3 regions of the Streptomyces sp. NPDC091271 genome follow, and region 2 is predicted to be linked to each of the others. Evidence: riboswitches for the same ligand, from Rfam matches in the RefSeq annotation. Region 2 holds a riboswitch; each other region holds the start of a gene.

Region 1 (5,029 bases), on a different contig from region 2:
CCTGGCCAGATTCATCTACTGCGGGGTTGAACGATGCGCGAGTCGGTTCAAGCAGAGGTCATGATGAGCTTCCTCGTCTCCGAGGAGCTCTCCTTCCGTATTCCGGTGGAGCTCCGGTACGAGGTCAGTGATCCGTATGCGATCCGGATGACCTTCCACCTGCCAGGTGACGCCCCCGTCACCTGGGCATTCGGCCGTGAGCTGCTGCTCGACGGTCTCAACAGCCCCAGTGGTGACGGCGATGTGCACATCGGCCCGACCGAACCCGAAGGGCTGTCGGATGTACACATCCGCCTTCAGGTCGGCGCGGACCGTGCGCTCTTCAGAGCCGGCACGGCTCCTCTTGTGGCATTTCTCGACCGGACGGACAAGCTGGTGCCGTTGGGACAGGAGCACACGCTGGGTGACTTCGACGGCAATCTGGAAGAGGCGCTGGGCCGCATCCTCGCCAAGGAACAGAACGCGGGCTGAAGAAGGAAGATCCGGCTGACCACCGAGCTCCGGTGGCCCGGGTCCATGCGTCCGGTGTCCCGGCTCACGCCTTGCGGCGTCGTCCCCTCCCGGTCCGTGCGGGTGCAGGAGCTCCGGCTTCCGCGCCGAGCCCCGTGCGGTCCGCGGAGACCACCAGGGCCGCGAGCACCGTCGTCACCGGCACCGAGGCGACCAGCCCGATCGATCCGATCAGCGTGCGGACGATCTCCTCGGCGACCAGCTCGCTGTTGGCCACCGTGCCCACGCTGCTCTGTGCGATCGAGAACAGCAGCAGCAAGGGAAGCGCCGCGCCCGCGTAGGCGAGGACGAGCGTGTTGACGACCGAGGCGATGTGGTCGCGCCCGATCCGGATACCCGCCCGGTAGAGCCGGCGCACGCCCATCGTCGGGTCCGCCTGGTGCAGCTCCCAGACCGCCGACGTCTGGGTCACAGTCACGTCGTCGAGCACACCGAGCGAGCCGATGATCACACCGGCCAGAAGCAGGCCGCTCATGTCGATCTCCGGGTACAGCCCGTGGATGAGGCCGGTGTTGTCATCCGTGTTCCCGGACAGGCTGGCCCAGCCGATGAAGAGCGAGCCCAGCAGCCCGATCAGCAGCAGCGAGATGAGCGTGCCGATGACGGCCACGGAGGTGCGGGCCGTCAGCCCGTGGCAGGTGTAGAGGGCGATCAGCATGATGGCGCTGGCCCCGATCACCGCGACGACCAGGGGGTTCGAGCCCTGCAGGATCGCCGGAAGGATGAACAGGGTCAGCACGGCGAACGAGACGGCGAGAGCGATCAGGGCCATCAGACCGCGCAGCCTGCCCACCGCGACCACCACGAGGGCGAAGATCCCGGCGAGCAGGGCCATGGGGAACGAGCGGTCGACATCGGTCACCGAGTACTGCAGGTCCCGGGGCGCGTCGGGTGCGTACGCGACGACCACCCCCTGGCCCTCGCGCAGTTGACGGGGTGCGTCGGGCTGGATGACCTCGACGAACGTACGGCCCTCGTCCTTGCCGGTGGTCACCTCGACGGTGGCCTTCTTGCACTCCCCCGACTGCTCGTTGACGGCTTCGCGTCCCGACGGGGTGGAGGTGTCTCCGGTCGGCGGCACCTGCGAGGCGTTGACGTCCGCGCAGTCGACCGGGACGACCTTCGTGACCTGCCCGTCCTGGGTCTGACGGTCGAAGCCGACCCCCGTGCGCTCATGGGCGGGTGCCCCGCCGGGCCAGAAGGCCACGAGGCCGACCAGGACCGCGGTGGCGAAGGGGATCAGTACGGCCGCGATGACCTTGCGCAGATGCTTGGACACGGGTGCGGCAGGCCCGTGGCTGTGGGTGTGGCCGTGCGCATGACTCTGTGCGCTGCCTGATGCGGGGCCGTGGGGTTCGGGGGCGCTTCCGGGGGACGTCACCCGGCGATCATCCCAAGAACCGGGGAGGCCCTCTGGCCAGCACGCCAGAACGGAGGTTAGCGTGGGGGCACATCTGTACACGCGGGAGCTCGGAGCACCGGGCTGAGAGGGCGCTGACCTCCGTATATCGATACGGGACACGCTGCGCCGACCGCCGAACCTGTTACCGGGTAATGCCGGCGTAGGGAGTAGGTCTCATGACCACAGCGGACGCACGCACGCCTGCCTCGAAGCAGAACGCCCAGCATGCGGAGGGCGACGAGGCCAGGAAGTCCATCGGCTGGCACAAGGGTTACGTCCAGGGCTCACGCCCGGATCTCCGGGTGCCGGTCCGTCAGGTGCACCTCACCAACGGCCAGGACGTGACGCTGTACGACACGTCCGGGCCGTACACCGACCCCACCACCGACACCGACGTACGCCGGGGGCTCGCCCCCCTCCGGGAGAACTGGATCATCGCCCGGGGGGACACCGAGGAGTACGCGGGACGGCCCGCGCGTCCCGAGGACGACGGGCTGAAGCACACCTCGCCGAGGGGCGGTCTGCGCAACCTCGGCGCGGTCTTCCCGGGCCGCCCGCGCCAGCCCCGCCGCAGTCGCGACGGCCGGCCCGTCACACAGCTCGCGTACGCCCGCCGGGGCGAGATCACCCCGGAGATGGAGTACGTCGCGATCCGGGAGAACGTCGGACCCGAGGTCGTGCGCGAGGAGATCGCGGCGGGCCGGGCGGTCCTGCCGGCCAACGTCAACCACCCGGAGATCGAACCGATGATCATCGGCAAGCGTTTCCTGGTGAAGGTCAACGCCAACATCGGCAACTCCGCGGTCACCTCCTCGATCGAGGAGGAGGTGGACAAGATGACCTGGGCCACCAAGTGGGGCGCCGACACGGTCATGGACCTCTCCACCGGCCGCAACATCCACACCACCCGCGAGTGGGTCCTGCGCAACTCCCCCGTGCCGATCGGCACCGTCCCCCTCTACCAGGCACTTGAGAAGGTCGACTGCCGGGCCGAGGAGCTGACGTGGGAGATCTACAAGGACACCGTCATCGAGCAGGCGGAGCAGGGCGTCGACTACATGACGGTGCACGCCGGCGTGCGGCTGCCGTACGTTCCGTTGACGGCCCGTCGCAAGACCGGGATCGTCTCGCGCGGCGGGTCCATCATGGCCGCCTGGTGCCTGGCACACCACAAGGAGTCGTTCCTGTACGAGCACTTCGAGGAGCTGTGCGAGATCCTCGCGGCGTACGACGTGACGTACTCGCTCGGTGACGGGCTGCGTCCCGGCTCCATCGCCGACGCCAACGACGAGGCCCAGTTCGCCGAACTCCGGACACTCGGCGAGCTCAACACCGTCGCCAAGCGGTTCGGCGTGCAGACCATGATCGAGGGCCCGGGGCACGTCCCCATGCACAAGATCAAGGAGAACATCGACCTCCAGCAGGAGATCTGCGAGGAGGCGCCCTTCTACACGCTGGGCCCCCTCACCACGGACGTCGCACCGGCGTACGACCACATCACCTCGGGCATCGGCGCGGCGATGATCGCCTGGTGGGGGACGGCGATGCTCTGTTACGTCACGCCCAAGGAGCACCTGGGGCTGCCCAACCGCGACGACGTGAAGACCGGTGTCATCACGTACAAGATCGCCGCTCATGCGGCTGACCTGGCCAAGGGACACCCCGGAGCGCAGGAGTGGGACGACGCCCTGTCGGACGCCCGGTTCGAGTTCCGCTGGGAGGACCAGTTCAACCTGGCGCTCGACCCCGACACCGCGCGGGAGTTCCACGACGAGACGCTGCCGGCCGAGCCGGCGAAGACGGCCCACTTCTGCTCGATGTGCGGTCCCAAGTTCTGCTCGATGAAGATCTCCCACGACATCCGGCGGGAGCACGGCGACGAGCAGGCCGTGATCGAGGAGGGGATGGCGGAGAAGTCCAGGGAGTTCGCGGCGAGTGGCAACCGCGTGTACCTGCCGTTGGCGGACTGACCTGCTGACCGTGGCGGGGACCTGGAGGGTCCCGCCACGGTCCGGCGGCGCACAGCCGCTGTCGGTCGTCCGGTTGTCACGCCGCGGGCGGCTTCTGCCACACGGAGACGTGCGACCTGCTGGACGCCGTGAACGGGGACTCGGTCCAGTCGGCCCACCGCTCGGACGGCTCCAGGCCCGCGAGCTCGGCCATCAGGTCGAGTTCGGCGGGCCAGACGTAGCGGTGGGGCGAGAGGAACGTGGAGGCCCGGCCCTCGGCGATCGAGTAGTGGTGCGAGACCACTTGCTGCTTCACCAAGTCGTACGTGTCGAAGCCGACGTGCCGCTCGCCGACGTGGATCGGGCGGGCGGTCTCGCCCGGTGGCAGCCGCTGCAGTTCGGGGATGAACACCTCGGCCACGAAGCGGCCGCCCGGTTCCAGGTGCTCCGCGGCGTTGCGGAAGCACGCGACCTGCTCGCTCTGGGAGAGCAGGCAGGTGATGGCGTTGTAGACGACGTAGACCAGGCTGAAGGTGCCCGGAGCCCGGGCGGTGGTCATGTCTCCGGCGGTCACGGCGATGTCGCTGCCACCGCGCTTCCCGCGGAGCTCCCGGGCCATGGGCCCGGACTTCTCGATTCCCGCCACACGGACACCCCGCGCGCTCAGCGGAAGCGCGACCCGTCCCGTCCCCACGGCGAACTCCAGCGCGGGGCCCTGACCCGCACGGCGCTCGAGGAAGTCGACCGTGGGGCCCAGTACGTCGGGCGCGTACATGTGGGCGGAGGACTCGTCGTAGCTCTGCGCTACCTGGGTGTTCCAGATGCCCGCATCCATGCCCCGAAGGCTGTCACGTGGCCGAGCCGACGGGCCATCGGATTTTCCCGGGTGCGCTCGCGGGGCGGCGTAGCGCTGGGAAGAGAGCAGGCGTTTGTCTGATCGTCAGATTGCGTCGTTAGAGCATGAAGAGTGCCCACAATGGCTGGTTCAGGCCGTTCAGCACCGACCTGTCGCTCCCTCGAGGGACTTTCGGCGTCAGTATGGACACAGCCGTGCTGCAGGTCGATGTAAGTTTCCGCGGCAGCCCAAACGCTGTTGACCGGTTCCTTATCTGTGCTTTACCTTCCGCTGTGCTTGGCCGAAATTGGTGTGCGCCCCCGACAGGGGCGC
Region 2 (5,029 bases):
CAGGAGCACCTCGCCCAGCAGCCACAACGCCACGATGCCGAATGCGATGTAGAGGACCGTCCAGCCCACGCCCGCCCCCTCCTACGGCCACCGCCCCGGTTGGTGGCGGGTACGGCCGGTCAGGACTGCTTGTGCAGTCCGAGATTCTCGTAGATCTCGAGTGTCGCCGTCGAGTTGTTGAGCGTGATGAAGTGCAGCCCCGGGACACCCTCGGAGAGCAGTTTCGCGCAGAACTCCGTGGCGAACTCGATGCCAATGGAGCGTACAGCCGCCGGGTCGTCCTTCGCGGCGAGGATGCGCTCTTTCAGCGAGGAAGGCAGGGACGCGTTGCTGAGCTGCGCGAATCTCTCCAGCTGTTTGACGCTGGTGAGCGGCATCACCTCGGGAATGACCGGGGTGTCGCAACCCGCGGCGACCACGCGGTCACGCATCTGCAGATAGCTCTCCGGATGGAAGAACATCTGGGTGATCGCGTAGTCGGCACCGGCGCGGCACTTGTCCACGAAATGACCGATGTCGGTGTCCCAGTCGGCGGATCGCGGGTGCATCTCGGGAAAGGCCGCGACGCCGACGCAGAAATCACCGGCTTCCTTGATCAGCCGGACGAGATCCGCCGCGTACCGCACGCCCTGCGGGTGCTCGACCCACTCACCCATCGGGTCGCCGGGCGGATCTCCGCGCACCGCGAGGATGTTGCGGATACCGGCGTCGGCGTACTGCCCGACCATGTTGCGCAGCTCGGCCACGGAGTGGTCGACGGCGGTGAGGTGTGCGACGGGCGTGAGCGTGGAGTCCGCGGCGATCTGCTGGGTCGCCCGGACCGTCCCGGAGCGGGTCGAACCGCCGGCCCCGTACGTCACGGAGACAAAGCTCGGTCCCACCGCCTCGACCCGGCGCAGGGCGTTCCAGAGGTTCCGTTCGCCCTTCTCTGTCTTGGGCGCCCAGAACTCGAACGAGAACGACGTCTCGCCGGTCGCGAGCAGCTCACGCACGGTGCGCGCGTGATCTGTCCGGGTGGAAGGTGTACCAAGGGCCATACTGGGAGGTTAACCAGGGCCCGGCGGTCCCCCAACCAGAGCGAGGGAATTGCCCGGAATGAGGTGGGTTTTGTCCACCCTTCGGACAGCCGCTCCGACCGGGTGCGAGGCCGCCCGGTTCAGACGGCGCGTGCCCGGATGCGTCGCGCGAGCGATGCCGCCGCCTCGGCCGGGTCCGCCGCCTCGGTGATCGCCCGCACGACGACGACGCGACGGGCCCCGGCGTCCAGCACCTCGTCGAGATTGCCCGCGTCGATCCCGCCGATGGCGAACCACGGCCGCGTCGTGCCGAGCGAGGCGGCGTAGCGCACCAGGCCGAGGCCCGGGGCGTGCCGGCCGGGCTTGGTCGGGGTGGGCCAGCAGGGGCCCGTGCAGAAGTAGTCGACGCCGGCCTCGGCGACGGCGGCGTCGACCTCGGCCTCGGCGTGGGTGGAACGGCCGATCACCACGTCGTCGCCGATGACGGCGCGGGCGGCCGGCACCGGCAGATCGCCCTGCCCGAGGTGCAGCACGTCGGAGCCGATGGCATGGGCGACATCGGCCCGGTCGTTCACCGCGAGGAGCGCTCCGTGGCGCTTGCAGGCGTCGGCGAACACCGCGAGGTGTTCGAGCTCCTCGGCCGCCTCCATGCCCTTGTCCCGCAACTGCACGATGTCCACGCCGCCGGCCAGCACGGCGTCGAGGAACTCGGGGAGGTCCCCCTGCCGCTTGCGGGCGTCCGTGCACAGATAGAGCCGGGCGCCGGAAAGCTGGTCGCGAGGCGTGGACATGAAGATTTCCCCCGTCGGTACGTCGTTCGGATCACTGGTGCGGCGACAACTCACCGTACGTCGATGGATCGCCGTGCCGTCAGGACCGGTTACGGCGGGGTGCGGGCCGCGATGTGCCACGGCCCGCACCCCGCTCACGGTCCTCCGGTCAGACGGCGAGCGCCTGGGCCCGGCGCTTCACCTCCGTACCGCGATTCTCGCTCAGGGCCTGCGCGGGGGTGCCGGGCAGGGTCGGGTCGGGGGTGAAGAGCCAGTCCAGCATCTCTTCGTCGTTGTAGCCGTCGTCCCTCAGGAGCGTCAGGGTCCCTGCGAGACCCTTGACCACCTTGTCGCCGTCGATGAAGGCGGCAGGCACCTGGAGCGCCCGGTTCTCACCACGTCGTACGGCGATCAGCTGGCCTTCCTTGACCAGCTGCCGTACACGCGTCACCTCGACATCGAGCATTTCCGCGATGTCGGGAAGGTGGAGCCAGGCGGGGACGAGAGCATCGATCTTTGCGTCAATCTCGGTCACAGGGACAAGCGTGCCATCCCGGACCGACAGTCGGTACCCGGGCCGGGCGTACGAGGCCGCGCCTACCCCTGGAGCACCGTCGATTTCAGCGGTACGGAGGAGTCGGCGGCCCGCGCCGGGTCGATCCGCGCCCCCGCTTCGACGAGCCTGCGCCCCTGCGCCAGGTCGCGGGGCCTGCTGACGGCCAGAACGGCGACCAGGACCCCCTGCCGCAGCCAGCAGACCGTCCAGGACGGGTCACCGGGGTCGCCGCGCCACAGCAGCGTGTCGGCACCCGCGTGATGGCCTGCGTACTGCACGAAGCGGCCGAACTGCTCGGACCAGAAGTAGGGCACCGGGTCGTACGTCCTGACCGCACCGTCCGCGAGGGCGGCGGCGACCGTCCGCGGCCCCTGGAGCGCGTTGTCCCAGTGGTGGACCAGCAGCCGCTCCCCGTAGCGGGCGGACGGGAAGGAGGCGCAGTCGCCCACGGCGTAGACATCGGGCAGCGAGGTGCGGAGCGAGCTGTCCGCGGTGACCGAGCCGTCGGGGCCGAGCGCGATGCCCGAGCCCGCGAGCCACGCGGTGGCGGGCCTCGCGCCGATGCCGACGACCACCGCCCCGGCGGGGATCACCCGTCCGTCCGCGAGGTGGACGGCACCCTGTTCGACGCCGGCGACCCGGGCGCCGGTGAGGAGTTCGGCTCCGCTCTCGGCATACCAGGCGGCCATGGGCTCGGCGACCTCGGCGGGCATCGTGCCCGCGAGGGGGCGGCCTGCGGCCTCCACGACGGTGACCGCGCACCCGGCCGCGCGGGCCGCCGTGGCGAACTCGGCGCCGATCCAGCCCGCTCCGACGACGACCACGTCGTGCTGCCGCTCCAGGACGGGCCGCAGCCGTGCCGCGTCGTCGAGGGTGCGCAGCAGATGGACGCCGGGCACGCCCTCGGAACCGGGCAGTCCGACGGGTTCCGCTCCGGTGGCGAGAACCAGCACGTCGTAGGCGACGGGCCCCTCCGGGGTGTCCAGCTCGTGCGCCCCTGCACGCAGTCCGGCCACGTCGAGCCCCAGGCGCAAGGTGATGTCCAGGGCCTCGAAGTCGACGTCGAAGGCGGAGTCCTCCGCCTTGCCGAGCAGGACCGCCTTGGACAGGGGCGGCCTGTCGTAGGGCTGGTGGGGTTCGGCGCCGATCAGGGTGACGGGGCCGGTGAAGCCCTGTTCGCGCAGGGCCACGGCCGTCTGCACTCCGGCCATGCCGGCACCCACGATCACGACTCCGCTGCCCCGCTGCCCCGCTGCCGGGTCCTGTGTCCGCTCGCTCACCTGTCCACCCTAGGGCCTCCCGTCCGGATCACGCCGGGCTCTTGGGACCTGGCCGGCGACCGCGGGAGGACGGACCGCCGGGTGAACGGGCCACCGGTGCCGGTCCCTTACCGGCTGCGAGGGGCGGGGTCTAGGCTGGCCACCGTAAGGCACTCGCGGGAGTCCGGGCGTACCGGGCTGAGAGGGAGGCTGGCCGGCCTCCGACCGTACGAACCTGATCCGGGTCATGCCGGCGAAGGGAGGGGCTGGACGCCCATGCGTATCTCCGCAGACAGTTCCGACGTCCTGGTCGTCGGAGGCGGCATCATCGGGCTGGTGACCGCCTGGCGGTCGGCCCAGCAGGGCCTGCGCACCACGGTGGCCGATCCCGCGCCGGGCGGCGGCGCCGCCCAGGTCGCGGCCGGGATGCTCGCCGCCGTCACCGAACTCCACTACGGCGAGCAGACGCTGCTCGGCCTCAACGTGGCGTCCGCCGCACGCTATCCGGCGTTCGTGGCCGAGCTGGAGGAGGCGAGCGGGCAGGAGACCGGCTTCCGCGCCTGCGGCACCCTGTCCGTCGCGCTGGACTCGGACGACCGGGCGCATCTGCGGGAGCTGCACGCTCTGCAGCAGCGTTCCGGGCTGGAGTCCGAGTGGCTCAGCGGCCGCGAGTGCCGCCGTCTGGAGCCGATGCTCGCCCCCGGTGTGCGCGGCGGGCTGCGCGTCGACGGCGACCACCAGGTGGATCCCCGGCGGCTGGCCTCGGCCCTGGTCACCGCGTGCGAGCGGGCGGGGGTGGTCTTCCGCCGTGCCTGGGTCCAGCGGCTCTCCGTCCTGGGCGGCCGCGCGACGGGAGCGGTCCTGGCGGACGGCACCGAGCTCGCGGCCGGCCAGGTGGTGCTCGCCGGCGGCAGCCTCAGCGGCCGGTTCCAGGGCGTTCCCGAGGCGGTCCTGCCGCCGGTGCGCCCGGTCAAGGGCCAGGTGCTGCGGCTGACCGTGCCTCCCGCCTACGCCCCCTTCCTCAGCCGGACGGTGCGGGCGGTGGTGCGCGGCAGCCAGGTGTATCTGGTCCCGCGTGCCAACGGTGAGCTGGTGGTCGGCGCGACGACGGAGGAGATGGGCTGGGACACCACGGTCACCGCGGGCGGGGTGTACGAGCTGCTGCGGGACGCCCATGAGCTGATGCCCGGCATCACGGAGCTGCCGCTGACCGAGACCCGGGCCGGTCTGCGGCCCGCCTCGCCGGACAACGCGCCGCTGCTGGGACCCACGGCACTGCCCGGCCTGCATCTCGCCACCGGACACCACCGCAACGGGGTGCTGCTGACCCCTGTCACCGGCGATGTGATGGCCCATGTGCTGACCACCGGCGAGCTGCCCGAGGTGGGCCGCCCCTTCGCGCCGCGCCGCTTCGCCGCCGTCCCCCCG
Region 3 (5,029 bases), on a different contig from region 2:
CGCCGGCTTGTCCACAGTGGCCCCGAACTTCGTGAAGAGCTCCGGAAGCTTCGCATCCTTCACCACCGGGTTCACGAACATGTTCAGCGGCATGTCCTCCTGGAACTGCTTGCTGATCAGGAAGTCCAGGAGTGCCTTGCCGCCCGCCTCGTTCTTCGCGCCGTCCAGCAGTCCGGCGAACTCGATCTGGCGGAAGCAGGTGCCGGCGGCGACACCGGTCGGGGCCTCGCCGGGCTGCGGATCGGCGTACAGCACCTCGACGGGCGGGCTGGAGGCGTACGAGACCACGAGCGGCCTGTCGGCCTTGGCCTTCCTGCCGCCCGCGGAGCCGGAGAACTCCTCGTTGTAGGCCTGCTCCCAGCCGTCGACGACCTTGACGCCGTTGCTCTTCAGCTTCTTCCAGTAGTCCTGGTACCCGGTCTCGCCCTGGCTGGCGACGGTGCCGAGGAGGAAGCCGAGGCCGGGCGACGAGGTCGCGGCGTTCTCGGTGACGAGGAGGTTCTTGTACGCGGGCTTCAGCAGGTCGTCGAAGGAGTTCGGCGGGTCGAGCTTCTTGTCGGCGAAGTACTTCTTGTCGTAGTTGACGCAGATGTCGCCGGTGTCGATGGGCGTGACCCGGTGCTTGTCCGCGTCGAGCTGCGTGTCGGCCGCGACGCGGTCCAGGCCCTTCGCCTCGTACGGCGTGAACAGGCCGTTGTCCAGGGCACGCGAGAGCAGGGTGTTGTCGGCGCCGAAGAACACGTCGCCACGAGGGGAGCCCTTGGTCAAGATCTCCTGGTTGAGCGCCGCCCCGGCATCACCGCTCTTGAGCACCTTGACCTTGTAGCCGGTCTCCTTCGTGAACGCCTTCAGGACGGCGTCCGAGGCGTTGAACGAGTCGTGGCTGACGAGTGTGACGGTCTTCGAACCGGCTCCCGTGTCACCGGAAGACTTGTCGTCGGAGCCGCCGCAGCCCGCGAGCGCGGTGACTCCGAGCGCGGCGGCGAGCGCGGTCGCCGCGTACTTCGTCGTGGTGTTCATGGTGATGTCCTCCTGGAGGTGACCAGGAAGAGACGCGGCCCCGCCCGCTCGGCGAGCGGGCAGGGCGCAACAGCTTGAGTAAGGTCCGAACTTCCTACCCGGAATGACCCGGGCGAGGTTCAGAGGGTCTGCGGCCGACCTGTCCTCGGTGCCGCACTCTCAGCGCTGTGGCGCTCCCCTGTCGGAATATGAAGTTGATTTCCCGGCCAGGCTACACCGGCCGGATCACGCCGGACCGGCCGGATCCTGCCCGTAGGCAGGGCCCTCAGCGCTCGGACGCCGCCAGCTGCCCGCAGGCGCCGTCGATCTCCTGGCCACGGGTGTCCCGGACGGTGACCGGCACACCGTGCGAGGCGATCGCCTCGACGAACGCCTTCTCGTCCTCGGGCCGAGAGGCGGTCCACTTGGACCCCGGCGTCGGGTTGAGCGGGATGAGGTTGACGTGCACCCGCTTGCCCTTGAGCAGCCGGCCCAGCCGGTCGCCCCGCCAGGCCTGGTCGTTGATGTCGCGGATGAGCGCGTACTCGATGGAGATGCGGCGGCCCGACTTCTCCGCGTACTCCCACGCGGCGTCCAGGACCTCACGGACCTTCCAGCGGGTGTTCACGGGGACGAGGGTGTCGCGCAGGTCGTCGTCCGGAGCGTGCAGCGAGACCGCGAGGCGGCACTTGAAGCCCTCGTCGGCGAAGCGGAGCATCGCCGGCACCAGACCCACCGTGGACACGGTGATCCCGCGCTGCGACAGCCCGAGGCCGTCCGGCTCCGGGTCGGTCAGCCGGCGGATCGCCCCGACCACGCGCTTGTAGTTGGCCAGCGGCTCGCCCATGCCCATGAAGACGATGTTGGACAGCCGCGCGGGCCCGCCCGGGACCTCCCCGTCGCGCAGGGCCCGCATGCCGTCCACGATCTGGTGCACGATCTCGGCGGTCGACAGGTTGCGGTCGAGTCCGGCCTGCCCGGTGGCGCAGAACGGGCAGTTCATCCCGCAGCCGGCCTGTGACGAGATGCACATGGTCACCCGGTCCGGGTAACGCATGAGGACGGACTCCACGAGCGTGCCGTCGTGCAATTTCCAGAGCGTCTTGCGGGTGGTGTCGTCGTCGCAGCTGATGTGGCGCATCACCGACATCAGGTCGGGGAACATCGCCTCGGCGAGCTTGTCCCGCGACGCGGCCGGGATGTTGGTCCACTCCGCCGGGTCGTGCGCGAACCGCGTGAAGTAGTGCTGCGACAGCTGCTTGGCACGGAAGGGCTTCTCGCCGGTCGCGGCGACTGCTTCCTTGCGCTCGTCGGGGGTGAGGTCGGCGAGGTGCCGCGGCGGCCGCTTGGCTCCACGGGGCGCGACGAAAGTGAGTTCTCCGGGCTTAGGCATGGTTCATCCAGTGTCGCAGACACGCCGAGGTACTCATGGCCGCCGGAGAACCGTGCGGTACGCCGGGGCGGCACGGACGGCGTCAGCCCTGGTCCTGCAGGGCGGACCGCATGTGGCGGTGGCGCTCCAGGGCACGGCGGCGCATCCAGAAGACCCAGGAGCAGAAAACGGCCACCCCGGCGACGAAGACCAGCGGGACGGTCAGCGAGCCGGTGACGACTCCGAGCACGAGCATGCCGGCCGCGATCAGGCCCATGCAGCCCAGCCAGTACGGCAGCCACCGGCCGCCCCGCTCCATCTTCCCCAGCTGCTCGGCGACCAGTTTCTGCATGGTCGCCCGCTTCTCGGGATCGCTCGGCACCTCACGGTGCCGGATCCGGCGGTTGAGCTCGGCGATCCCGCGGGGGTCGATGCCGGCCGCACGGCTGGTCCTGCGACGCTGGGCGGCCACGATGCCGATGGCGACGGCGGTGAAGACCGCTGTCTGGATCACCCACCAGCCGAGGTGCCCGTCCCGGCGGAGCAGGGCGTTCACCCCCACTCCGAGGACGAAGATCAGCACCGCTTGCGCGGCGAGACTACGGTCGAGCCTGAGCTTCGACGCACGCACGGCGTCCTCCTCGAAAGCGACGGCATACTCTCTGTCGGCCTTCGGGTACCCCACCGTGACCGACCCACCCCGCACACAGGTGTCCTTGCCGCAGGGGGGCATACGAAGCCCATGACTCCTGAGGTGTTGGTCGCGGCCGAACTTGCCGGTCGCTGGGAGGGCCCTCCGTGGTTCAAGTGGGCGTTCCTGGCGGTGTGGGCCCTGTTCGGACTGTTCCTGTTCCTACGGTTCCGCAAGAACGGCTGGAAGCTTCCCCGACGTCGTTGAGCAGACACGGACGGGGCCCGCTGTCCGTGTGGACAGCGGGCCCCGTCGAAGAGCGACGCAGGAAGTCGTTGCTCCGCTCAGCCGGATCCGACGAACAGCACCAGCAGCAGCCATACGACCGGGGCGCTCGGCAGCAGCGAGTCGAGCCGGTCCATGATGCCGCCGTGGCCGGGCAGCAGCGTGCCCATGTCCTTGATCCCGAGGTCCCGCTTGATCATGGACTCGCCCAGGTCCCCCAGCGTGGCGCTGGCGGCGACGGCGAGGCCCATCAGCAGGCCCTGCCACCAGCTCCCGCCGTCGATCAGGAACTCCATGCACAGGGCGCCGGCCACCATCGCGAAGCCGACCGCGCCGAGCAGGCCCTCGCGGGTTTTCCCGGGGCTGATGCGGGGTGCCAGCTTGTGCGTGCCGAAGCGCCAGCCGACGGCGTACGCCCCGGTGTCGCTGACCACGGTCAGCAGGAGGAAGGTCAGCACACGCCAGGCACCGTCGTCCGCGGTGAGCATCATCGCGACGAACGTCGCCAGGAACGGCACGTAGAACACGGCGAAGACGCCTGCCGTGACGTCCTTGAGATACCCCTCGGGGGGCTCCGTCATCCGCCACACGAGCACCGCGAGGGCGGTGAGCGCCATGGCGACCCACGCGCCCTCCGCCTCCCGCACATAGCCGGCGACCACCATCGCGGCGCCGCCGACGGCGAGCGGCACGAGCGGGGCGTTGATGCCCTTGCGCTCCTTGAGGCGGGATGTGAGCTCCCAGAGACCGACCACCACCGCCAGCACGACCACGCCGACGAAGACCGCCTTGACGATGAACAGCGAGCCGACCACGAGGGCACCGAGACCGACACCGACCCCTATGGCGGCACGCAGATCACGCCCCGCACGCTTCTTGGGCGGCGGCGGGGACGGCAGCGGGGTGGACATGGGCTCCTGCGGCTTCTCGTCACGGAACAGGGGGCCGCCGACGCGCGCGGCGTCCCCGTTCCGGTCGTCGCGGTCGTCAGCGTCTCTACCTGCGTCGGGAACGTCCGGCACGATGGGCATGGGCCGAGTCTGCTGGGCGCCGTGCACATCGTATGCAGGACCCGCCGGAGCGCCCCGCATCTCGGGCGCGCTCCAGTAGCCGGCTCCCTGCGGGGCGCCCCAGGAAGAGTCGTTCATCAGACTTCGAGCAGCTCGGCTTCCTTGTGCTTGAGCAGCTCGTCCACCTGCGCGACGTACTTCGCGGTGGTGTCGTCGAGCTCCTTCTCCGCACGGCGGACCTCGTCCTCGCCGGACTCCTTGTCCTTGACGAGCTTGTCGAGCGACTCCTTGGCCTTGCGGCGGATGGAGCGAATCGAGATCTTGGAGTCCTCGGCCTTGGTCTTGGCGACCTTGATGTACTCCTTGCGGCGGTCCTGCGTGAGCTCGGGGAACGTCACGCGGATGATGTTGCCGTCGTTGCTCGGGTTGACGCCGAGGTCGGAGTCGCGGATCGCCTGCTCGATGTTGCGCAGCGCGGTCTTGTCGAACGGGGTCACCACGGCCATCCGCGGTTCGGGAACCGAGAACGAGGCGAGCTGGTTGATCGGGGTCAGCGCGCCGTAGTAGTCGGCGACGATCTTGTTGAACATCGCCGGGTGCGCACGGCCGGTCCGGATCGCGGCGAAGTCCTCTTTCGCGACCACGACGGCCTTCTCCATCTTCTCCTCGGCCTCGAGGAGGATTTCTTCGATCACCACGTGCTCCTGCGTGTCTTGAGCGGACCCGGCATCG

The links. A riboswitch is a leader RNA that binds a small molecule or an ion and turns the genes downstream of it on or off. The one in region 2 is predicted to bind thiamine pyrophosphate.
Region 1: linked by a shared signal. The riboswitch ahead of thiC (phosphomethylpyrimidine synthase ThiC) and the one ahead of thiO (glycine oxidase ThiO) in region 2 are both predicted to bind thiamine pyrophosphate.
Region 3: linked by a shared signal. The riboswitch ahead of ACIQM3_RS06805 (thiamine ABC transporter substrate binding subunit) and the one ahead of thiO (glycine oxidase ThiO) in region 2 are both predicted to bind thiamine pyrophosphate.

Annotation. Positions count from the first base shown of each region.
Region 1 is NZ_JBIVVD010000006.1:439,679-444,707, forward strand. It holds gene ACIQM3_RS26100 (SsgA family sporulation/cell division regulator) at 34-471, shown strand; gene ACIQM3_RS26105 (YibE/F family protein) at 536-1,891, opposite strand; TPP riboswitch at 1,963-2,096, shown strand; gene thiC (phosphomethylpyrimidine synthase ThiC) at 2,089-3,882, shown strand; gene ACIQM3_RS26115 (methyltransferase domain-containing protein) at 3,959-4,696, opposite strand.
Region 2 is NZ_JBIVVD010000005.1:380,944-385,972, forward strand. It holds gene ACIQM3_RS22850 (hypothetical protein) at 1-69, opposite strand, end outside; gene metF (methylenetetrahydrofolate reductase [NAD(P)H]) at 120-1,037, opposite strand; gene thiE (thiamine phosphate synthase) at 1,157-1,807, opposite strand; gene ACIQM3_RS22865 (Rv2175c family DNA-binding protein) at 1,956-2,321, opposite strand; gene ACIQM3_RS22870 (NAD(P)/FAD-dependent oxidoreductase) at 2,384-3,622, opposite strand; TPP riboswitch at 3,768-3,880, shown strand; gene thiO (glycine oxidase ThiO) at 3,878-5,029, shown strand, end outside.
Region 3 is NZ_JBIVVD010000001.1:1,420,057-1,425,085, reverse strand. It holds gene ACIQM3_RS06805 (thiamine ABC transporter substrate binding subunit) at 1-1,020, opposite strand, end outside; TPP riboswitch at 1,094-1,210, opposite strand; gene rlmN (23S rRNA (adenine(2503)-C(2))-methyltransferase RlmN) at 1,286-2,392, opposite strand; gene ACIQM3_RS06795 (hypothetical protein) at 2,475-3,002, opposite strand; gene ACIQM3_RS06790 (hypothetical protein) at 3,114-3,269, shown strand; gene ACIQM3_RS06785 (phosphatidate cytidylyltransferase) at 3,347-4,435, opposite strand; gene frr (ribosome recycling factor) at 4,435-4,992, opposite strand.